Regions from separate parts of the Mesorhizobium sp. M0030 genome, predicted to be linked through region 1. Evidence: riboswitches for the same ligand, from Rfam matches in the RefSeq annotation. Region 1 holds a riboswitch; each other region holds the start of a gene.
The links. Region 1 has a riboswitch for cobalamin ahead of metE (5-methyltetrahydropteroyltriglutamate--homocysteine S-methyltransferase). Riboswitches for the same ligand answer to the same signal wherever they lie in the genome.
Positions count from the first base shown of each region.

Region 2: another riboswitch for cobalamin. It lies ahead of NKJ80_RS27985 (CbtB domain-containing protein); the one in region 1 lies ahead of metE (5-methyltetrahydropteroyltriglutamate--homocysteine S-methyltransferase).
Region 3: another riboswitch for cobalamin. It lies ahead of NKJ80_RS28220 (DUF1636 family protein); the one in region 1 lies ahead of metE (5-methyltetrahydropteroyltriglutamate--homocysteine S-methyltransferase).

Region 1 covers NZ_JAMYVE010000025.1:7,768-15,347, forward strand. The annotation lists gene metE (5-methyltetrahydropteroyltriglutamate--homocysteine S-methyltransferase) at 1-2,025, opposite strand, end outside; cobalamin riboswitch at 2,117-2,318, opposite strand; gene NKJ80_RS30000 (adenosine kinase) at 2,925-3,917, opposite strand; gene metK (methionine adenosyltransferase) at 4,023-5,198, opposite strand; gene glyA (serine hydroxymethyltransferase) at 5,252-6,589, opposite strand; gene NKJ80_RS30020 (helix-turn-helix domain-containing protein) at 7,457-7,580, shown strand, end outside.
Region 2 covers NZ_JAMYVE010000018.1:645-8,224, reverse strand. The annotation lists gene NKJ80_RS28015 (MerR family transcriptional regulator) at 1-358, shown strand, start outside; gene NKJ80_RS28010 (methyltransferase family protein) at 670-1,176, opposite strand; gene NKJ80_RS28005 (acetyltransferase domain-containing protein) at 1,173-2,183, opposite strand; gene NKJ80_RS28000 (MFS transporter) at 2,417-3,616, shown strand; gene NKJ80_RS27995 (aromatic ring-hydroxylating oxygenase subunit alpha) at 3,624-4,799, opposite strand; gene NKJ80_RS27990 (gamma-glutamylcyclotransferase) at 4,934-5,626, shown strand; cobalamin riboswitch at 5,694-5,888, shown strand; gene NKJ80_RS27985 (CbtB domain-containing protein) at 5,925-6,104, shown strand; gene NKJ80_RS27980 (CbtA family protein) at 6,120-6,923, shown strand; gene cobU (bifunctional adenosylcobinamide kinase/adenosylcobinamide-phosphate guanylyltransferase) at 6,916-7,428, shown strand; gene cobO (cob(I)yrinic acid a,c-diamide adenosyltransferase) at 7,430-7,580, shown strand, end outside.
Region 3 covers NZ_JAMYVE010000018.1:44,295-51,874, forward strand. The annotation lists gene NKJ80_RS28195 (NADH-quinone oxidoreductase subunit C) at 24-626, opposite strand; gene NKJ80_RS28200 (NuoB/complex I 20 kDa subunit family protein) at 631-1,212, opposite strand; gene NKJ80_RS28205 (NADH-quinone oxidoreductase subunit A) at 1,203-1,568, opposite strand; gene NKJ80_RS28210 (winged helix-turn-helix domain-containing protein) at 1,896-3,119, shown strand; gene NKJ80_RS28215 (DUF6348 family protein) at 3,149-3,841, shown strand; cobalamin riboswitch at 3,900-4,106, shown strand; gene NKJ80_RS28220 (DUF1636 family protein) at 4,145-4,570, shown strand; gene cobW (cobalamin biosynthesis protein CobW) at 4,573-5,625, shown strand; gene cobN (cobaltochelatase subunit CobN) at 5,644-7,580, shown strand, end outside.

The DNA.
Region 1 (7,580 bases):
GTTGAACTCCGAATAACACATGTGGGTATGGATTTGAGTCGCGTCCTTTACACCCGTTGAAGCGATCCGGAAGCATTCGACAGCCCAGTCGAGATAGGCTTTCCAGTCAGATTGGCGCAGTGGCAATCCTTCGCGAAACGCGGCCTCATCGATCTGGATCATCCTTGCGCCGGACCTTTCGAGATCCGTCACTTCGTCGCGGATGGCGAGCGCGATCTGGCGGCAGGCTTCGGAGCGGGGTACGTCGTCGCGAACAAAGGACCAGTTGAGAATGGTGACTGGGCCTGTGAGCATTCCCTTCACGGGCTTTTCCGTAAGCGACTGGGCGAATTGCCACCAGCGCACCGTCATCGGATTGCGCCTCGATACGTCCCCGAAGATGATGGGGGGACGCACGTAGCGCGACCCATAGCTTTGCACCCAGGCATGCTGAGTGAAGGCGAAGCCGGACAGCTGCTCGCCGAAATGCTGTACCATATCGTTTCGTTCGAACTCACCGTGCACCAGCACGTCCAGCCCGATCTCTTCCTGCCAACGAATTGCTGACTCGATCTCCTTCTTCAGGAAAATCTCGTAGTCGACATAACTGAGCTGGCCCTTCGCATGAGCGGACCGCGCGCGGCGTACCTGCGGCGTCTGCGGGAAGGACCCGATTGTCGTCGTCGGGAACGGCGGCAGCCCGAGCGTGCCGGCCTGGACTCTGGAGCGCTCGCCAAAAGCGCTCTCCCGTCGTTTCATGCTATGGTCAATGCTGGCGATCCGCCCCTCAACAAGCGGATCATGGATCTTCGTGGACGTCAAGCGAGTGGCGGCAGCCTCGGCAGTCGCTTTCAACGCGCCTGCCACCGCATCCCTGCCTTGGGACAGGGCCCGGGCCAGCAAGACCAGCTCGTCGGTCTTCTGGGCCGCGAAGGCGAGCCACGACCTGATGTCGGCCTCGAGTTCCGTCTCCATGCGCAGGTCAATCGGCACATGCAGCATCGAGCAAGAAGGCGCGATTTCGACGCGGTCCAAGGGCCAGCCGGCGACGATCGGTTTGATGCGGTCGAGAATGGCGGGCAGGTTCGCACGCCAGACGTTGCGGCCATCGATCAAGCCGAGCGAGAGCACCAGATCCTTCGGAGCGAGCCGACCCACCGTTTCCAGCTGCTCGGGAGCGCGCACGAGATCAATATGCAGGCCGGCCAGGGGCAGAGAAACCGCGGTTTCGAGATTGTCTCCCAGCGACCCGAAATACGTAGCCAGCATGATCTTCAGCTCGGGCGCGGCTTTCGACAGCTGGCCATAGGCGAATTCGAACGCAGCTCGTTCGTTCGGGTTCAGATCGAGGACAAGCGCTGGCTCATCGATCTGGACCCAGTCGGCTCCCGACAGCTTCAGCCTCTGCAGGAGCTGCTCGTAAACGGGCAGCAGCTGCGGTAGGAGCGCGATGGGACCGAACCCTTCGGCAGGCGATTTCGCCAGCTTGAGGAAGGTGATGGGTCCAAGGATGACTGGGCGTGTGTGAATGCCGAGAGCTTTAGCCTCGAGGAAGTAATCGACCGGCTTCGTTGACGAGAGGGCGAACGTCTGATCATCATGGAGCTCCGGCACAATGTAGTGGTAGTTGGTGTCAAACCACTTGGTCATTTCCATCGCGGCTACACCAGGTCCATGAGCCGCCTCCTGGTGACCAGCGTGTCCACAATCCTCCGTCTGACCCTGGTTGCCGCGCGCCATTGCGAAGTAGATGTCAAGTGGGACCTCGCCGCTATTCCAACCGTACCGGGATGGAATGGCGCCGACCGTGGCTGCGGTGTCGAGCACATGGTCGTAAAGCGAGAAGTCGTTCGAGGGGATTTTTGACACGCCGCGATCGCGCTGCTCCTCCCAGCTAGCGGCACGGAGTGCCTTCGACGTCCCAAGAAGGTCGCCAGCGGACGATTTTCCGGACCAGTAGCTTTCAAGGGCGAATTTCAGTTCTCGCCGACGACCGAAGCGCGGCACGCCGAGCGTTGCTACAGGAATTTGCTGAGAGACAGTCATGTCATACCCCGATGGTTGGGGGCGTCGGTGACAAGGAAGGCGCTAGCAGGCCGGCACGCCGGTTGCAGCGGCCACCGAGACACCCCGCCCGTGGACGTAATTCGTCGTGGCAGGTCTCCTGGCTCGCGGGGTCATAGCCTCTACCCATCTTCCCGAGGGTATTCGCCTCAGTGACATGAGTGGGTTGACTCGCCGCTAACAGTTGCGGGGGCAGCGCCGGCATCGCACCGGCTTCCCTCTTAGCTTCGCTGCGGCAGCGCCGCACGCGAAGAACCACGACACGCAGACAATCACAACAATCCGCTCTCTTGTCAATGACGCATAACGAAATGTTTATGTCGTTATGCGATCGCGCTTTTACGTTTGTCTAACATTGGTGAAATAGCCAGTCGCCCTTGGCGGCGCTGCTGCGCTGCCAGCATTGTCCAACTAATGGATTCCTGTCGGGCTGCGACATCCCTCGCAGGTCGCCCATGAAGGATCTCGGACGAGACTTCAAGCGCGTGACAACGTCGTTAGAATGCAGAAGATCCCAGCGAGCTTTGACACAGTTCCGCCACTGCGATGATCGCGTCAGTAGGGCGGCTGGTTAGTTGCCCGCATTCGGCATCGTGGGACGTGATCGCAAGTCAAGTCCGACGGACGCCGCGAGTTCTCCGTTACCTCAGGAACCTTACTGGCCTTCCCCAAGCTGAGCTTCTGGAAAATGCTGGTGACGATCTGGATGACGGTGAATGCCGTCATGGCAAGCACGCCTTGCACCGCTCCTCCAGCGAGCTTCACGGCAGCAGCATGGTCAGTTCTCCGAAGCGAATGGCTGTCGCTATCAGCGAGCTTTGACACAGTTCCGCCACTGCGGTCATCGCGTCAGTAGGGCGGCTGGTTAGTTGCCCGCGCATCTACAGCAACCCAGCCCCTTCCGCCTCGCGGCGCAAATTCTGCCTTGGCCTTGGGCCGATCTGCTGGATCACCAGGCCGGCCGCCAGCGAGCCAAGGTCGCCGCAATCCTTCAGGCTGCGCCCCGAGGTGTAGCCGTAGAGGAAACCGGCGGCGTAGAGGTCGCCGGCGCCGGTGGTGTCGACCAACTCCTTGATGGCGGTCGCCTCGATGACCACGGTCTCGTCGCCGCGCACGATCACCGAGCCTTTTTCGGAACGGGTGACGGCGGCAATCTTGCAGTCCTTGCGGATCTGAGCCAGCGCCTCGTCGAAGGATTTTGTCTGGTAGAGCGACTTGATCTCGTGGCTGTTGGCAAAGACGATGTCGACAGTGCCCGAGCGCATCAGCTCGAGGAACTCGTCCCGGTAGCGGTCGACGCAGAACGAATCCGACAACGTCATCGACACTTCGCGGCCGGCGGCATGCGCCAGTTTCGCCGTCTGCCGGATCGCCTCCTTGGCGCGCGGCGGATCCCACAGATAGCCCTCGAAATAGGTCACCTTGGCGCCGGACGCCTTGTCGGCCTCGACATCTTCCGGCCCGAGTTCGACGCAGGCGCCGAGATAGGTGTTCATCGAGCGCTCGCCGTCCGGGGTGACGAAGATCATCGAGCGCGCCGTCGGCGGCTGGCCCTCGAGCGGCCTGGTGTCGAAGGCGACGCCCTGGGCATGGATGTCATGCGCGTAGATTTCGCCGAGCGGATCGTTCGACACCTTGCCGAAGAAGGCGGCGCGGCCGCCGAAGCTGGCAATGCCCGCCGCCGTATTGCCGGCGCTGCCGCCGGAGGCCTCGATCGCCGGCCCCATGCGGCTGTAGAGCAGCTCGGCGCGCTTGGTATCGATGAGGTTCATCGCACCCTTGATGATGCCGTTGGTCTCGAGAAAAGCGTCGTCGCACTGGGCGATGATGTCGACAATGGCATTGCCGATGCAAAGCACGTCATAATCCGGCATCAATGTCTCCGCCAAAAACCCGAGCCGGCTTCTCGCCACCCTGCCAGGCGCGAGTCTGCCCGGTGGAAATGGGCTTTCCGCTTGCCAATCCGTTCGCCGGCGGCTTCACGGGGCGGCGAGTCCTGCCTCGCGACGCAATTCGTCCGCCCTGTCTGTCTTCTCCCAGGTGAAATCAGGCTCTTCACGTCCGAAATGGCCATACGTCGCTGTATTGCGGTATATAGGGCGTAAGAGATCAAGCATCTTGATAATGCCTTTCGGTCTGAGATCGAACAACTCAAGAATGAGGCGCTCGATCCTGCTTTCCTCAACCCTGGCTGTCCCGAACGTGTTGACCATGACGGAAACCGGACTGGCCACGCCGATTGCGTAAGCAAGCTGCACCTCGCACACGTCCGCAAGTCCGCTAGCGACGATGTTCTTTGCGACATAGCGGGCTGCATAGGCAGCCGAGCGGTCAACCTTGGACGGGTCCTTGCCCGAGAAGGCGCCGCCGCCATGACGACCCATCCCGCCATAGGAATCGACGATGATCTTGCGTCCAGTGAGACCGCAGTCGCCGCGCGGCCCGCCGACTACGAACCGCCCCGTCGGGTTGACCAGAATTCTGATGCCTTCCGTCTCCAGGTGGGTCGGCAGGACAGGCTTTATGATTTCCTCAATGACGCCCTCGCGGACAGTCTCTTGCGAGACCTGCTCGTTATGTTGCGTCGACACGACGATGGTATCCAGGGCGACCGGGCGCAACCCCTCATAGCGCACTGAGACTTGGGATTTCATGTCAGGACGCAACCAGCCAAGCTGTTGTGCCTTCCGGACATACGCCTGCCGTTTCGTCAAGCGATGAGCGAGCTGGATCGGCAAAGGCATCAGGGTATCGGTTTCGCGGCATGCGTAGCCGAACATGAGGCCCTGATCTCCCGCTCCCTGCTGGAGGTCTTGCCCTCTTCCCTCGTCAACGCCTTGGCTGATGTCGGGCGACTGCTCGGTGAGGGCATGAACGACGGAGCAACGCCGGCCGTCAAAGCCGACGGCCTCGTCGTCGTACCCAATGTCGAGAATCGTATCGCGCGCAACTTGGCTGTAATCCACCTGGGCATCGCTGGTGATCTCGCCAGCCAGAACGACTATCCCTGATTTTACCAACGCTTCACAGGCGACGCGCGCCTTGGGATCTGTGCGGAGGATGGCATCGAGGATGGCATCCGAGATGTTGTCGGCCAACTTATCCGGGTGCCCCGCGCCAACCGATTCGGAAGAGAACACGAACTGCCTAGCCATGAATACCTCGCTTCGGATGTTGGATGTGGTATGGGCATTTTGCTTGGCCCACCTTACTTGTCGGAGATGCCCGGGACCTCGAACGCAGCGCACAAGTCGGCAACGTCTCTTCGCACGCAGGCATGGAGATCTTCGTCGTCTGGCCGCTGGAGGACGGAGTCAATGAAGCCAGCAATTTGCACCATTTCCACATCGCGCATGCCCATTGACGTCACTGCTGGCGCCCCCAGGCGAATTCCGCTTGTGACCGCCGGATGCCGCGGGTCGCCAGGCACCATATTAAAGTTTGTGATGATTCCTGCCTTTGCTAGTCGCTCGGCATAGGCCTTGCCCGATAGTGGCCGATCGCGAAGATCAAGGATCAGCATGTGATTGTCCGTCCCCCCGGTAACCAGGTCATAACCTCGCTCAAGCAGTGCATGTGCCAGAGCCTTGGCATTCTTGACCGTCTGTTGGCCGTAGCCTCGGAAGGACGGGTTCGCGGCTTCGTGCAAGGCAACCGCTAGCGCAGCGATGGCATTCATGTGAGGTCCGCCTTGCAGGTGAGGGAAGACCGCCCGGTCTATTCGTCTGGCGAGATTGTATTTGCTCTTTGTATGATACAGGGCCTGATAGCGATCTTCGTTCCTTGACAAAATGAAGCCACCGCGGGGACCGCGGATCGACTTGTGGGACGTGCTGCTGACCACGTCGCAATGGCCCACGGGATTCGGGTGCGCTCCCGCGGCAATCAGGCCGCTGATGTGCGCAATGTCGGCTACGAGATAGGAGTTCGCTTCCAGGGCAATTTCTGCCATTGCCGCGTAGTCAAAGACACGCGGGTAAGCGGTTCCGCCGACCCAAATGAGCCGCGGCCGTTCCCGCTTGGCTGTCTCGCGCAAGCGGTCATAGTCAATCTGCTGTGTCTTTTCATCTAGTCCATAGGGCACGCGTTGATAGTCAGTTCCGGAAAAGTTGATGGCCCAACCATGAGTCAGATGGCCCCCTTCCGGAAGGGGCAAGCCCATGACTTTGTCACCGGGACTCAAAAGCGCACGATAGACAGCCTGGTTGGCCGGCGAGCCGGAATAAGGCTGGACGTTGGCATGCTCGCTGCCAAATAGCGTTTTCAGGCGCCCAATGGCCAGATCCTCAAGCTCATCAACGATCTCGTTTCCAGCGTAGTAGCGCGCGCCGGGGTACCCCTCGGCGTACTTGTTCGTGAAAATTGAGCCGTTCGCTTCCAGCACGGCCGAGGACGCAAAGTTCTCTGAGGCGATGAGCTTGAGGGTCGTCCGCTCCTGCTGCTCCTGTCTCAGAAGCAGCTCGTGAACGCGGCAATCAACCGCGGCCAAGGAAGACCGCCCATAGGTGTCGGGCTGTGCGATCGCGTCGTCGGCGGAGTTGTCCATGGTAGCTTCGCACTCCAATTGGATTGACCTACTTCACTATCAGGCATGCGGTACCCTTCGGCCGCGTGTTTCGTACCGCTTCAAGCCTTTGCAGGTCCTGTTTATGATAGCCGTCGCGATGGGGCAGGAGATCGACCAATAATCGAACCAGCCCGCCGTCGTTGGATTCTGCTTTGAGATGGTACGAGCGCCACGGAGGCTGTTCGTTGCAGCAAAGCAAGTCGGCTCTGGCGAGTAGCCGGACGTGTCGCGCAACCCGCTCTCGACACACGCCCAGAATCTCCGCTAGCTCGCAGACAGTTAGGTCCGCATGCGCACAAAGGCCCAGGATTCGAAGGCGATCAGAATGGGCTGCCATGCGCAGGCGACTGACCAGTGCCATCATGGGTCAGGCCCAAGTTCTACCGAATTTCTCATTTCCCGTTCTCCACAGAAGTTGCAGCTTTCGAAGGTTGTCCAACGACCAGACAAATCTTGGTGGCCGTGACCGACCGCCGAAATCGCTGTGTCGAACAAACTAATGGGCGCTCTTCTTGCCATTGCCTTTAGCCGAAATTTGCAAGCAGTTCGGCGAGTCGGAGGACAAGCGGCGCCACGGTTTGACCACTGATCTCAGACGTTGCAATAAGCCTACCATTCACAGCGAGCCGGAGTTGCTAAGAGTCTATGAATTTCCTTGAAGGATCTGTTGCAACGGTTGTCGATCTGGCCTGCTCCCGGTTTGCAGCGATCAATCTCGAGCAGACTGACCGTGATACAAAGATGAAGGAAGGTTCCCTTTCAATCCGATCTTCTTCCCGACCAAGAACCGTCCCGGTCTAAGTGAACTGACCCCCGAAAGTTGGACACAACCTTCGGGGGTTTTGCATGTCCAGACACGGCGAGAGTTTCAAGCGCTCGGTTGTCGATAGCTATTTAGGCGGGGATGAGAGCTACGCGAGTGCGGCGTCGATGCATGGCGTTGATGCGGCCACTGTTCGCAAGTGGGTTG
Region 2 (7,580 bases), on a different contig from region 1:
GACCCGCGAATTCGACGTGTCGACGCGGACGCTGCGCTTCTACGAGGATGAGGGGCTGGTGCAACCGGTCCGGCGGGGCCGCACAAGGCTGTTTCGCCCATCTGACCGGCATCTGATCCGCCAGATCATGCGCGGGAAACGGCTCGGCTTCTCGATCAACGAAATCCGCGAAATCATCCAGATGTACAAGGAACCGCCCGGCGAGGTCGGTCAACTCAAGCTGATGATCAAGCGCATCGAGGAGAAGCGCGAGGATTTGCGCCAGAAGCGCCGCGATCTCGAGGAGACGCTGGCGGAGCTCGACCAGGCTGAGGAGTCATGTGTTGAGCGGCTGGTGGAGCTGGGGGTTAATACCTGAGCGGACCGTCGAGCGTTTGCGCGCGCCCGTCGCAAACGTTCGTGATTAGCCGGAGCCCTTCCGCACTTCGTCATTCTAGGGCGAAGCAGGAGCGAAGCTCCGTCGCGGAGACCCTAGAATCCATTCCGTGACATCGGTCGTGGAGTGCGGCGGTAGCGAATTCTGGACCATAGCAACGCTCTGGAGTCCCGGCATGGATCCTCGGGTCTGTGCTGCGTCGCTACGCTCCTTACTCCGCCCGTGGATGATGAAGAGATGGGCGTTCGGCTAGTCGCCAAGGCATGCGAACCCTGCCAGCGATCACACCCGCCTCAAATCCACCGGCGCACCCGCTTCGTATAGTCGCGGTACTTCTTGCCGAATTTGGCGAACAGCACCTTCTCCTCGCTCTCGATGGCGACCTTCTGCGTTGCAAAAGCCGCGATCAGGGCCAGCGGCAGGAACCATATGATCCCCGAGACGAAGGCGACGCCGATCAAAAGCAGCGTGTTGGCCAGATACATCGGGTTGCGCGTCACGCCGAACGGGCCAGACGTCACCAGATGCTCCGGCAAGCCATTGGGGTTCATCGTCGTTTTGGCCCGGATCATGGCGCGGATAGCGGTGAACCAGAGGGCTGCGACGGCAAACAGCACCACAAAGCCGGCGGCAAACAAAAGGTCGCCCAAGAGGTCGCCGATCCAGGGCAGGGGATAGAACAGGCCGAGCACGATGCTGATGGCGATGGCGGCGATGTAGATCAGTGGCGGCCACGGGATCAGCCGTGGTCTCGATAGATCGGGTTTTGCCAGCCCGGGTTTTGTGAGCTTGTCGGTCATTGTTGCCCTCCCTGCGTCATCGGGCTCTCCTCCGTCCTGGCGGTGCAGATGCCGGCGAGTTCACCGAGATGCGCTTTGAACTCCGGGGTCTGGTCGCCATTGTAGAGCCGGTCGAATGCCGCTTCGCTTTGCAGCGTGTCCAGCATGCACACACAATAGCTGGTGCAGAACTCCGTGTCGCGCTGCTGTTCGCAAGATACCTGGCATTCCTTGAGGAAGATCACTTCCCTTGTTTCGACGGGCGCCGGCGCAATCTGCGAGAACAGCCAGACGCAGCCGAACAGCAGCGGCTGGTGGATCAGGTAGAAAGCCAGGCTGTGGCGGCCGATGAAGGTGAGCGGCCTGGTCCAGCTTCCTGATCCCAGCGTGGCCAGCCGCGCCAGCAGGCCGGTGGTGGACGCAAACTTTGCCGCGGCGATGCCGAGAAGTACGGCGCCGAACCAGGGAAACAGCGGCACGTAATCGTTGGAGCGCGGGTTGATCGCCGACAGGCCGACCCACCACAGCGCCGGATGATCGAAGGCTTCGGATCGGAGATAGAGGGGGACTGCGATCACCAAAGCTGCCACGAAAAGCGTCAGCAAGGACGGCAGCCGCAAGAACAAAAGGCCGAGCAGGCTGGCCAGCGCGATCTCGTGCAGGATGCCGAAGAAGATGAAGCTGTCCGGCGTGATGAAGTACGTGACCGCCGATATAGCGGCGGCCGCGACGGCGACCATGGCAAAGCGTTTCCAGAAGCCGGTCCAGCGGATCTGCCTGCCATGCGCGAGAAACAGGCTGACGCCGACCAGGAACAGGAAGGTCGAGGCGATGCAGCGCGCATAGATCTTCCACCAGCCGACGGCGGTGAGGCCGGGATCGGTGTAGTGGAAATTTTCGAGATCCCAGGTGAAGTGGTAGCTCGCCATGGCGATCAGCGCGATGCCGCGTACGACATCGATGGCGACGATGCGCTTCGGTTGATCTCGCTTCAGTTGATCTCCAGGGGGTGCGGTATGGATGCTCATGGTCTCGCGATCTGATTCAGCCCCAAAGACGACTATCACGGTTGCACCGGACAAAAGAAGGCCGCCCTCTACGCTCCGGGTCGCGCCGTGCGGCTGCATCGGGCGGCGCTTTAGGCCAGAGCCGGAAAGCCTTTGGCCGAATTCGCTTTTTGCCGGGAAGGGGTCGGTTTCCTGTTACCGGCGGAGGAAGCGCCAGCGCAGATTTGACGCCGCGAGTCTGATTTGGGGATCAAATGTCCACCCATGTGCGCCATCCGATCTGGCTTCCGGCCCTGCGTCCGGCGGATGCCCGCACCTTTGCCTCGCTCTATGCGGTCGAATCCTTCGCCCGCGCCACGGTATCGAGCGTCATCCCGATCCAGGCTTATGAGATTCTGCACAACGAGCAGATCGTCTCGATCCTCTACACCATCGTGGCGCTGCTCGGCCTGTCGATGACCTTGTTCATGCCGATGTTGATCCGCAGGTTTGCCCGGCGCTGGGTCTATACCGCCGGCGCCTGCCTGCTGGCGATAGGCTCTCTGTTCTTCGTCACCCACACGCTTGCCGGGCAACTGACAGGCATGCTGTGCCGCGTCATGGGGGCGAGCGCCCTGTCGATCACGCTCAACCTCTACATCATGGACCACATCCGCAAGACCGATTTCATGCAGGCCGAATCGCTGCGCATGGCGTGGTCGATGCTGGCCTGGACCGGCGGGCCGACACTCGGCATCTTCCTCTACACACGCTACGGCATCTATGCCGCGCATGGCGCGGTCGCGGTGTTTGCGTTGGCCTTGCTGGCGCTGTTCTGGACCTACAGGCTGGGCGACAACCGGTCGATCCGGCCGGGCAAGACACGGCCGGCCAATCCGCTGGCCAATATCGGCCGCTTCGTAGCACAACCCAGGCTCAGGCTGGCCTGGCTGATCGCCTTCGGCCGCTCCTGCTTCTGGACGACGTTCTTCGTCTACGGGCCGCTGTTCATGGTGATTACCGGCGAGGGCAAGCTTGCCGGCGGCCTGCTGGTTTCGGCCGGCAATGCGCTGTTGTTCATGGCGATCTTCTGGGGCAAAGCGGGAAAACGCTTCGGCGGCCGGCGCACCATGACCTTCGCCTATTTCGCGATGTCGGCGACGCTGCTTGCGGCGGGCGCGGTCGGCACTACCGCGCCGCTGCTTACGGGCTTTTTCCTGCTCTGCGGCGCCTTCTTCACCATCGCGCTCGATGCACTGGGCTCGACCGCCTTCATGCGCTCGGTGCGGTCCTATGAGCGGGCGCAGATGGCCGCGGTCTACCGCACCTATCTCGACTTTTCCGAGCTGACGCCGCCGCTGGTCTATTCGGTGGTGCTGGCGTTTTTCGGCCTCGGCTCGGTGTTCGTGACGCTGGGCATTCTGGCCGCTGTTTGCGGCTTTATCACCTGGCGCTATCTGCCGAAGTCGCTTTAGTCGCCGATCAGGCGGTTGCCTCAAGCGCTGCATGCCGCTCGCGCACCCAGTTGTGGAAGCGGTGCAGATCGTACTCCTCCGGCATCAGCACGCCGGCCGCGTGACGCATGGAGCGCAGGCCTTTCTGGTTGATCTCGCAGATCGCGGCATCCTCCTCCAGCACCTGGGTGCCGAAGGCGACGACATTGTCGATGTCCGTCTCAGCCAGCGCCTCGGGCGCGAACAGCCATTCGGCGGTGAGTTCGGTCTGTTCGGGACCGAGCGGCATCAGTCGCACCGTCCTGACATAATCGACATGGCCGACGATGAACATCGAGGGCAGGCTGGTGGCATAGGTCTGTCCGGCCGCACGCTCGGCTGGCGTCAGGCCCGGGAAGACCGGGCCATGGGCATGTCCGTCGCGCGACCAGGTCTCGGCGCCGGCGCGCAGGCCACCCGAAAACTCCGGTGCGTCATTGTCGGCATGGCGGACCCAGTCGGGGTCGTCGTGCCGGCTCATCAGGCCGCGGCCGTATATCGGCACCAGCCGAGACAGGTCCTTGTGGACGCCTGGGCAATGCAGGCACTCGTTGAAGTTCTCCCAGAAGATTTTCCAGTTGCAGTTCATCACCTTGCGCAGGACATGGCCTGATACCAGCGTTTCCAGCGGCCAGTTGGCGAGGTCGCCGGATGCGGGATCGAAGGAGGTCTCGGCGGAGCCGGCCGTCGCCTGCTGAAGGTTCACAAAGACAAAGCCGCGCCACACCGACAGCGCCACCCGGTAGAGCGGATGATCTGCCTTGTCGAAACCATCTGGCAGCGATTTCGAGGGAACGCGCACGAGATCGCCGCGCAGCGAGTAGGACCAGGCATGGTAGGGGCAAGTGATGAGCCGCGCTTTCAGCCGGCCCTCGCTTTCCTGGCAAAGCTGCGAGCCGCGATGCCGGCAGGTGTTGTGGAAGGCGCGCAACTCGCCGGTGTCGTCGCGCAGCACGACGATTTCCTGCGTGCCGACGCGGAATGTCCTGAATGCCAAAGGCTGGGCAAGATCGGCCTCGCGGCAGACGAGCAGCCAGCTTTTGTACCAGATGGCCTCGAGATCGCGCTGGTAAGCCTCGCTATCCCAATAGGCCGATGACGGTAGCGTCGGTTCGGCCCGGCTCAGGCCGTTATAGGGGTCGCGCTCGCTCGGGTTGGGATGCATGGCTGGCTTCCTATGAAGCGTCAGCCGACACCCCGGCAAATCGTTTGTCAATCAGAGTGCCGCATTGCCGGTTGCAGGCGCGGCGCATAATCATGTCGTGGACATGGGACATTCGGAATTGGGGGGATTCGGACGTGGCCGCACGACAGATGTCGCTTACGCCGGAGCTGGTCGCGCGCTGCTGGCGCGAGATCAGGGACCCCGGGCCTGATCCGGACGCGATGCATCTCGATGAAGCCGACTATGACGCGCTTCTGGATGAATTGCAGGTCGAACTCCCGGATAGCGAACCGCTATGGCTGTTCGGCTATGGATCGCTGATCTGGAAACCGGAAATAGATTATGTCGAGGACCGCGTTGCGCTGGCGCGCGGCTGGCATCGGTCCTTTTGCATGAACATGACGCGCTGGCGCGGCACCAAGGTCAGCCCCGGCCTGATGATGGCGCTGGACCGTGGCGGACAATGCAAGGGCGTCGCCTTTCGGCTGACCGACAATAACCGGCGCGAGCAGTTGGGCCGGCTTTTCCGGCGCGAAGTCACGCTGAAGCCGACAAGCTACCGGCCGCGCATGCTGAAGCTTGCAAGCGAGGCCGGACCGCTCAGGGCATTGGCCTTCGTGATCAACCGCAACGGCCTGACCTATTCCGGCCCGCTCGACGAAGGCAAGATCGTCGAAAGGCTGGCCACGTCCTGCGGGCACTGGGGATCGGGCGCCGACTATCTCTACAACACGGTGAAAAACCTTGAAGAGCGCGGCATTCACGATCGCCATCTGTGGCGGCTGCAGCGGCTGGTTGCCGAGCGGATCACCGCGTTGAACCCGTAACGCCGCATGGCGCATTCGCGCTGTTGGCCGGCGGAATTTGGTTTGCCGGATGCGGCCGTTTCAGCCTATAGTCATGCATGTCGTCGGTTCCGTTAGGGACCAAGAGGGAATGCGGTGAGGGCTGACTTGTTGCCCAATGCCGTGGCTGCCCCCGCAACTGTGTGCGGTAGTCCTCTCCAAGCCACTGAGGATTTTTCCTCGGGAAGGTGGGGAAGGGCGCTGATCCGCGAGCCAGGAGACCTGCCGGCGACAGGGAACTGACTTCGATGCCCTCGGGTGGAGGGCGAAAGGACAAGATATGAATACCGCTTCCGTCTCCCTCGGCGCATCCGTCTCCTCGCAGTCGCGCTTCATGCAGCTCGTGCTTAGCGCGTTTCTGGGCATTTTCGTCGTCGGCGTTGTCGGTTTCTCGCATATCGATGCGGTCCACAATGCGGCGCACGACTATCGCCATTCGATGGCGTTTCCCTGCCACTGACGAGGATCTGACATCATGAACCTGTTTCGCAACGTCGTGTTCATCGCGGCGATCGCAGGGCTCGTGGCGGGTGTCGCTCTCGCCTGCATGCAGGCCTACGCCACCGTGCCGCTGATCCTCAAGGCGGAGGTCTACGAAAAGGCTGGTGGCGGCCATGAGCATCAGCATGCCGCGGCGCCCGCCGCCAACGCTGCGGACACCGATGCCATGAGCACCGCCGCGCCGGCGGAAAATGCGGTGAGCAGCGCAGCACCGGCTGAAGCAGCCGCGCCGGCGGAGGACGAAGGCTGGGCGCCGGCCGACGGCTTCGAGCGTTTCGCCTTCAGTGTCGTCGCCAATATCGTCACCGGCATCGGCTTCGCGCTGGTCCTGGTGGCGGTTTCCGAGTTCGCCGGCGGCATCGGCAGCTGGCGCCAGGGCGTGTTCTGGGGCTTGGCCGGCTTTGCCGTGTTCACGCTGGCGCCGGGCCTCGGCCTGCCGCCGGAACTGCCGGCAATGCCGGCGGCCGATCTCATGCAGCGCCAGATCTGGTGGTGGGCAACGGTGATGACAACGGCGATCGGTCTTGCCCTTATCACCTTCCGCACGTCGGCGCCCCTGACCGTGCTCGCCGTCGTCCTGATCGTCGCCCCGCATATTGTCGGCGCGCCGCAGCCTGACAGTTTCGTAACGCCGATCCCGGAGGGCCTGCATCATCAGTTCGTGGTGGCGGTGACGCTGACCAATCTGGTGTTCTGGCTGGTGCTCGGCGCAGTTGTCGGCATAGTGCACTCGCGCTTCACCGGCACCGCGACCAGCCTGCGCGACAGCTTTGCCTGATCGCAGTTTGACCTTCATCATCGGCGGTGCGCGCTCCGGCAAGAGCGCGCATGCCGAAACTTTGGCGACGGCGTTGCCGCCGCCATGGGCCTATATCGCCACCGCGCAAGCCTATGACGGCGAAATGCGCGAGCGCATCGCGCAACACCGCTCGCGCCGCGGCGAGGGATGGGCGACCATCGATGCCCCGCTTGATCTTGCCGGTGCGCTCGAGGCATTGCCGGACAACCAGCCGGTGCTTGTCGACTGCCTGACGCTTTGGCTGACCAATCATATGCTGGCCGATCATGATCTAGAGGGGGAGTGCCGGCGGCTGGCCGATGTGCTTTCGCGGCCGCGCGGGCCGTGGTTCGTGGTCTCCAACGAAGTCGGACAAGGCATTGTGCCCGACAATGCGCTGGCACGCCGGTTCCGCGATGCCGCCGGCAGGCTCAACCAGCAGATCGCGGTGGTAGCTGATATGGTGCTTCTGATGGTGGCGGGGCTGCCGCTCAAGGTGAAATGAGATGACCGTTATCGACGCAAAAGATGAAGAGCGCCATCGCGCCAAGATGGCCAAGCGCAAGGCGGTGCAGGACGCCGAGGTCGCGGAAAAGACGGTCGAGAAGGGGCTGCTGATCGTCAACACCGGACCCGGCAAGGGCAAGACCACGGCTG
Region 3 (7,580 bases), on a different contig from region 1:
ACTGACTACTCACTACTTCCTACTCACTGTTTCGCCTTCTCATCGCCCGGCAGGACGTAGTCCGTCCCTTCCCATGGCGAGAGAAAATCGAAGTTCCTGAATTCCTGCTTCAATTCCACCGGCTCGTAGATCACGCGCTTGGCTTCGTCGTCGTAGCGCACCTCGACGAAACCGGTCAGCGGGAAGTCCTTGCGCAGGGGATGGCCCTCGAAACCGTAGTCCGTGAGGATGCGGCGCAGGTCCGGATGGCCGGAGAACAGCACGCCATAGAGATCGTAGGCCTCGCGCTCATACCAGTCGGCGCCGGGATAGACAGCGGTGAGCGACGGCACCAGCGTCTCTTCGTCGGCCTGCACCTTGATGCGGATGCGCAAATTCTGCTTCGGCGAAAGCAAATGATAGACGACATCGAAACGCTTGACGCGCGACGGGTAGTCGGCGCCGCAGATATCGATGATCGAAATGAACTGGCAGCCCGAATTGTCACGCAGGAAGCTTGTCACCTCGATCAGATTGTCTGTAGCAACCGAGATCGTCAGTTCGCCATAGGCAAGCACCGCATCGGTGACGCGGCCCGGCAGCTTTTCGCCGAGATAGGTCGACAGTTCGCTCAGGGATGCGGCCATGGGTCTACCGTTCGATCGTGCCGGTGCGGCGGATCTTCTTCTGCAGGAGAAGAATGCCGTAGAGCAGCGCTTCGGCGCTCGGCGGGCAGCCGGGCACATAGATGTCGACCGGCACGATGCGGTCGCAGCCGCGCACCACCGAATAGGAATAGTGATAATAGCCGCCGCCATTGGCGCAGGAGCCCATCGAGATGACGTAGCGCGGCTCCGGCATCTGGTCGTAGACCTTGCGCAAAGCGGGGGCCATCTTGTTGGTCAGCGTTCCCGCCACGATCATTATGTCCGACTGGCGCGGCGACGCGCGAGGAGCCACGCCAAACCGCTCCGAATCATAGCGCGGCATCGAGGTGTGGATCATCTCGACGGCACAGCAGGCGAGACCGAAGGTCATGAACATCAGCGAGCCGCTGCGTGCCCAGGTGATCAGCGCCTCGGTCGAGGTGACCAGAAAACCCTTGTCGGCCAGTTCATTGTTGATCTCGAGGAAGAACGGATCGTCGGAACCGACCGGACGTCCGGTATTGGGGTCGATCAGGCCTTTGGGCTTCGGCGCGACGAGCGTTCCGGAACTGTCGTTCAATCCCATTCCAGCGCTCCTTTTTTCCACTCATAGGCAAAGCCGATGGTCAGCACCGCCAAAAACACCATCATCGACCAGAAACCGAGCATGCCGATCTTCGAGAACGACACCGCCCACGGAAACAGGAAGGCCACTTCCAGATCGAAGATGATGAACAGGATCGACACCAGGTAGAAGCGGATGTCGAATTTCATCCGGGCATCGTCGAACGAGTTGAACCCGCACTCGTAGGCGGAAAGCTTCTCCGGATCGGGATTGCGATAAGCCACCAGGAACGGCGCGATGATAAGCGCCAGGCCTACAACTGCGGCCACGGCGATGAAGAGGACGATGGGCAGGTATGAACTGAGGAGTACGTTCATGCTCGGCTTTCCGTTGGCGGCCAATCCACTTTGATTACAGCAACCAACCCTAATGCGGAAGCGCGACAGTTTAACCGCTGAACCGTTTTAGGTGCCTTTGCTGCAACGCGGCGAGGGTTAGCGCACGGCTTTCAGCGAAGCAAGTCAAACCTTGTTCAAAAGACAGTGCTGGACGGCAGGCCGGGAAAAACTGGTCCGATCTCCTCCTGTTTGATTTCCTTCATCTTTCACTCCACTTTTGTCTCCTGACACATCTCCCGCCATTTGCCTGCTAGCATGACCGGAATCGCCGGCTAAAGTCGGGAAAATGGTTCGAGGCAAGACACTTTGACGAAGGACAAAATCTCACTCCCCGCGGCCAGGCGCATCGCGCTCGCCGCGCAAGGATTTCTCGATCCCCGCCCGGTCGGCACGCCCGATCGCCGCCACCTCGCCCGCGTGCTGTCGCGCACCGGCTTGCTGCAGATCGATTCCGTCAGCGCGGTGGTGCGCGCCCACTATATGCCGCTCTATTCGCGGCTTGGCCCCTACCCGCTGGCTTTGCTCGACAATGCGGCCATCACCCGCAAACGCACGGTGTTCGAATACTGGGCGCATGAGGCCTCGTTCCTGCCGGTCGAGACCTACCCGCTGATGCGCTGGCGCATGCAGCGGGCCGAGCAAGGCGACGAAATGTATCTCGGCCTCGCCAAATGGGGCCGCGAGCACGCCGCCTATATCGAAGAGATCTACCGCGCGGTCGCCGAGCGCGGCCCGATTGCCGCTTCGGCACTGGAAGGCCAGAAAGGTTCGGGCGGCTGGTGGGGCTGGAGCCACGCCAAGCACGCCTTCGAATGGCTCTTCTGGGCCGGACGCATCACCACGGCGCACCGCCGTGGCTTCGAACGCTTCTATGACCTGCCCGAGCGCGTGCTGCCGCAGGCGATCCTCGATCTGCCGGTGCCGGCCGCCGAGGACGCGCACCGCGAATTGCTGCGCATTTCTGCCCGCGCCCACGGCATCGCGACGTCGGGTGACCTGCGCGATTATTTCCGCTTGTCGCCGGCCGACATGAAGGGCCGGTTGGAGGAACTGGTCGAGATGGGCGAGTTGCTGCCGGTAAACGTCGAAGGTTGGGACAAGCCGGCTTACCTCTATAGGGACGCCCGCCTGCCGCGAAAGATCGAGGCCCGCGCCTTGCTGGCCCCCTTCGATCCGGTGGTCTTCGAGCGCGCGCGCACCGAGCGTCTCTTCGATTTCCGCTACCGCATCGAGATCTACACCCCGGCCGACAAGCGGCAATATGGCTATTACGTGCTGCCTTTCTTGCTCGGCGACAAGATCGTCGCCCGCGTCGACCTCAAGGCCGACCGGCCTGCGAGTGTCTTACGCGTCCACGCCGCCTATGCCGAAGCAGGCGCACCGCCTGAGACCACCGCACAGCTTTTCGAGGAACTAAAGGAGATGCAGGGCTGGCTTGGCCTTGAGCGCATCGAAGTGACGCCGGCCGGCAATCTGGGGCCGGCATTGGCTAGCGAGAGAGATGGCCAACCCTTGCAGCGTCTGTCATAGACGCCTCAATAAGCCTCGTAGGTTGTGCAATGGCATCGGACAAAGTGCTCGACATGATCCATGGCGCCCTCATTGCGCATGGAATAGATGCAGTCCGCAGAGATAGGGACGTCATGCTCCAATCGAAGCAGCTTCGGTTTGAGGCTGAGGTGTTCGAGACGAGTTCTGACCGGCTGGTCCTGGAAATCTACATTTTTTCTCCGCTGCTTGATGTTCAGCCGGTCATTGAATCCTTTGCTGGCTTCGGCGACACGCGCGAACAGGAACTGAACCAGGCGTTTGAAAAGTTTCTCCGTGGTGTTTTCCATGTGGCCATTGAGGGACTGGCCGATCACGTCTGCGAGAACATGCAGGCCGAAATAGAGCTTTGGCAGCGAAGCAGCGCCAGTTGGAAGATCTGGCGAAAAGATGCCCGCTGGAAAATCTATAGCGGCCCGGTCATTTCCCAGGCCACAACCGAGCTATGCTCGCTGACACCAGGCTATCCAGCATTCTATGCCAAGCTGGAAAAGCTGTTCACAGCTTCGGTACCCCCCGGAAGCCATTTTGTCCGGACCTTTCTGGCAGGCTTGAAGGGCACGCTGATTAGTGCCGAAGTCCTTCTGGACAACGCGGTTTGGCATGAGGGACAGAATCTGGCTGTCGGTCATGACTGGGACTATAGCGATGGCTATCAAGCTATCCGACAGGTCATCCTGGCACTGCCGGAAGCCGGGACATGACAGCCCCTGCCGACATCGCCATGTCGTAGCCGTGCGTTGACACCGCTGCCTGCAAAAGCCTAAATCCGCTCCAGACGGTCCCCTGCCCGCAACGGCAAGGGCCAAGAGGGAATGCGGTGCGGGACGAAAAAATCCCAAATCCGCGGCTGTCCCCGCAACTGTAAGCGAAGAGCCAAGGCCGAAAGCCACTGGGTAACACCGGGAAGGCGGCTAACCAAGGCAATGACTCGCGAGCCAGGAGACCTGCCGTCTGAGACAAAGTATCCGATCGCCTGGCGGGTTTCCGGGCAAGGAGCACGGTTTTTGGACCAGAACAGCAGTTTTTCGGCTGGCACAACGGACATTGCGTCCGGCGACAACGACGCCCTGACCGGCGTGACCGTCATCGTCTGCGCCTCCTGCCGCGATGAGACCGGTTCCGACGCCCATCCGCGCGCCGGCGAATTGCTGGCTGAGGACACAGGCCGCGCCGCTGCCGGCGATATCCGGGTCCGCACCGCCGAATGTCTCGGCAATTGCAAGCGCCGCCTCAGCGCCGCGATCCTGCGCGATGGCTGCTGGAGCTATGTCTTCGGCGATCTGACCGCAACCAGCGGCGCCGACCTCGTTACCGGCGCAAAGCTCTTCGCGACTTCGGCCGACGGCCTCATCCCGTGGCGCGGCCGGCCCGATAGCCTCAAGCGCGGCCTCGTTGCCCGCATCCCACCCCTCGACATGCTGAAGGACTGACGATGAACGCTTCAAACCCGGCCGCCAACCTCTCCCGTGTTCCCTGCACTGTCGTTACAGGCTTCCTCGGCGCCGGCAAGACGACGCTGGTCCGCCATCTCCTGGAAAATGCCGGCGGCAAGCGCATCGCCATCATCGTCAACGAGTTCGGCGACATCGGCATCGACGGGGAAATCCTGAAAGGCTGCGGCATCGACACCTGCCCCGAGGAAAACATCGTCGAACTGGCCAATGGCTGCATCTGCTGTACAGTCGCCGACGATTTCGTGCCCGCCCTCGACAAGATCCTCGCGCTGACACCGAGGGTCGACCACATCCTGATCGAGACCTCGGGCCTGGCTCTGCCCAAGCCGCTGGTCCAGGCGTTCCAGTGGCCGAGCGTGAAGAGCCGGGTAACCGTCGACGGTGTCATCGCCGTGGTAGACGGCCCGGCGCTGGCCGAAGGCCGCGTCGCCAACGACATGGACGCTTTGCAGGCACAGCGCGCTCAGGACGAGACGCTCGACCACGACGATCCGGTCGAAGAAGTCTTCGAGGACCAGATCGCCTGCGCCGACCTGATCATCCTGTCGAAGAGCGATTTGATGGATTCAGCCGGTTCGGCCCGCGCCAACGCCATCATCAATGAACATTCCGCCCGCGCGGTAAAAATCGTGCCGACTGCGCATGGCAAGGTCGACCCGTCGGTGCTGCTTGGCCTCGGTCTCGCCGTCGAAGACGACATCGAGAACCGCAAGTCGCATCACGACGGCGCTTTCGATCACGAGCATGACGATTTCGACACCTTCATCGTCGACATCCCCTCGATCGCCAATCCCGACGACCTGGCCAAGCGCGTCGCCACCGCCGCCGAACAGGAAAACGTGTTGCGTGTGAAAGGCTTCGTCGATGTCGGCGGCAAGCCGATGCGGCTTTTGCTGCAGGCCGTCGGCCCGCGCGTCAATCATTACTATGACCGCGCCTGGGCGGCTGAGGACGACCGCCGCTCGCGTCTTGTCGTCATTGGCCTGAAAGGACTGAACCGCCCGGCGATCGAGCGTATACTCGCCGGCTGATCCAAACCACGAGCCGAAATGCATATACTCACCACCACATCCGCCTCGCTCGACGATCTCGCCGAGCCCGTCGATCTCGGGCAGACGCCGGCGGATATCGTGGCGCTGTCCTTCACCGACAGCGACCTCGCCGGCCTCGCGGCGGCGTGGAAGGCCGATGCCGCCCGCCTGCCGTCGATGCGGCTGGCGGCGCTGCGCGACCTGCGCCATCCCATGTCCGTGGACCTCTGGATCGACAGCGTCGCCCGCCACGCCAAGGTGATTTTGGCGCGCATCCTCGGCGGCTACGACTGGTGGCGCTATGGCTGCGACCAGCTTGCCGCGACTGCCCGTGCGAACGGCATCAAGCTGGCGCTGCTGCCGGGCGAGAGCCACGACGAGGATCTCAGGCTGATCGAAGCCTCGACGCTGCCGCGCGAGGATCTGGACGTCCTGCTTGGTTATTTCCGCGAGGGCGGACCGGAGAATATGGCAGCACTGATGCAGCGGCTGGCGGGGTTGGCTGGGCAGGATGCGGCGGCGGCTGAGCCGGTCAGCGTGCCGAAAGCTGGTTACTACGAGCCTGGCCGCGGCGTCGTAGGCAAGTTGGATTTTGCCGATGTCGGCGTTCCTTCACACCCCCCTCTGTCCTGCCGGACATCTCCCCCGCAAGGGGGGAGATCAGCCGGCGCGGACCTCGGCACTTTTTCTGCCCAGCCGATAATAGATTCCTCTGCAACATCCCCGATTGGCGAAAGCGTCGATGAGAGCACAATCTCCCCCCTTGCGGGGGAGATGTCCGGCAGGACAGAGGGGGGTGGGCGGGAACTCGGCGCAGACAACATCAACTCTCCCATCATCCCCATCCTCTTCTACCGCTCGATGCTGCTGGCCGCCGATGTCGCGCCAATCGATGCCCTCTTTGATGCACTCCGCCAGCGCGGCATGAGACCGGTCCCGATCTTCGTCTCCAGCCTCAAAGACCCGACCTCCCTGGCCTTCGTCGAAACCGCACTGGCCTCGCTCAACCCCGCCGCCATCATCACCGCAACCGCCTTCGCCTCCGGCGCCGAACCCGGCGTCCAAACCCTGTTCGACCGCGCCGGCGTGCCGGTCTTCCAGGTCATCGTCGCCACCACCCGCCGCGACGTCTGGGACAACAACCAGCGCGGCCTGGCGCCCGCCGACCTCGCCATGCATGTCGTGCTGCCCGAACTCGACGGCCGTATCCTTGCCGGCGCGATTTCCTTCAAGGGCGAGAGCGAGACCGACCCGGCGCTCGGCCACCGCGCTTTCGCCAACCGCCCGGAACCGGATCGCGTGGCGCAAGTGGCGGACAGGCTAGCGGCGTTCACACGGTTGCAGCAGACGCCCCGCGCGACGCGTAAGTTGGCGATCCTCATTCCGGACTATCCGAGCGCGCCCGGCCGCACTGGCTATGCAGTGGGCCTGGATGTGCCGTCCAGCGTGCTGGCCATGCTGCATGACCTGAAGGAGCAGGGCTATCGCGTTGACGGGATTCCAGAAACGCCGCGTGCGCTGCTGGACGCGTTGGGGCGGAGCGATGGTGGGCTGGGGCTGGATGAGTATCTGGACTTCTCAAAGGATTTGCCGGCTCAGGCACTGGCTGCAGTCGAGGCGGCATGGGGCGCTCCTTCACGCTCCCCCTTGTGGGGAGGGTCGGTTCGCGACATTCGCGAAGCGGATAGCGCGAAACGGGGTGGGGGTAGCGGTGCACCACCCCCACCCGGCGCTGCGGGCCACCCTCCCCACAAGGGGGAGGGCAAGAGCGGCTTCCCCTTCCGCGCCGCCACCTTCGGCAACATCACTGTCGCTCTCGCCCCCGACCGTGGCCGCTCGGCCGACCGCCGCGCCGATTACCACGACCCGACGCTCCCTCCCCGCCACAACCTCATCGCCTTCGGCCTGTGGCTGCGCAAATCGCTCCGCATCCATGCTCTCATCCATGTCGGCGC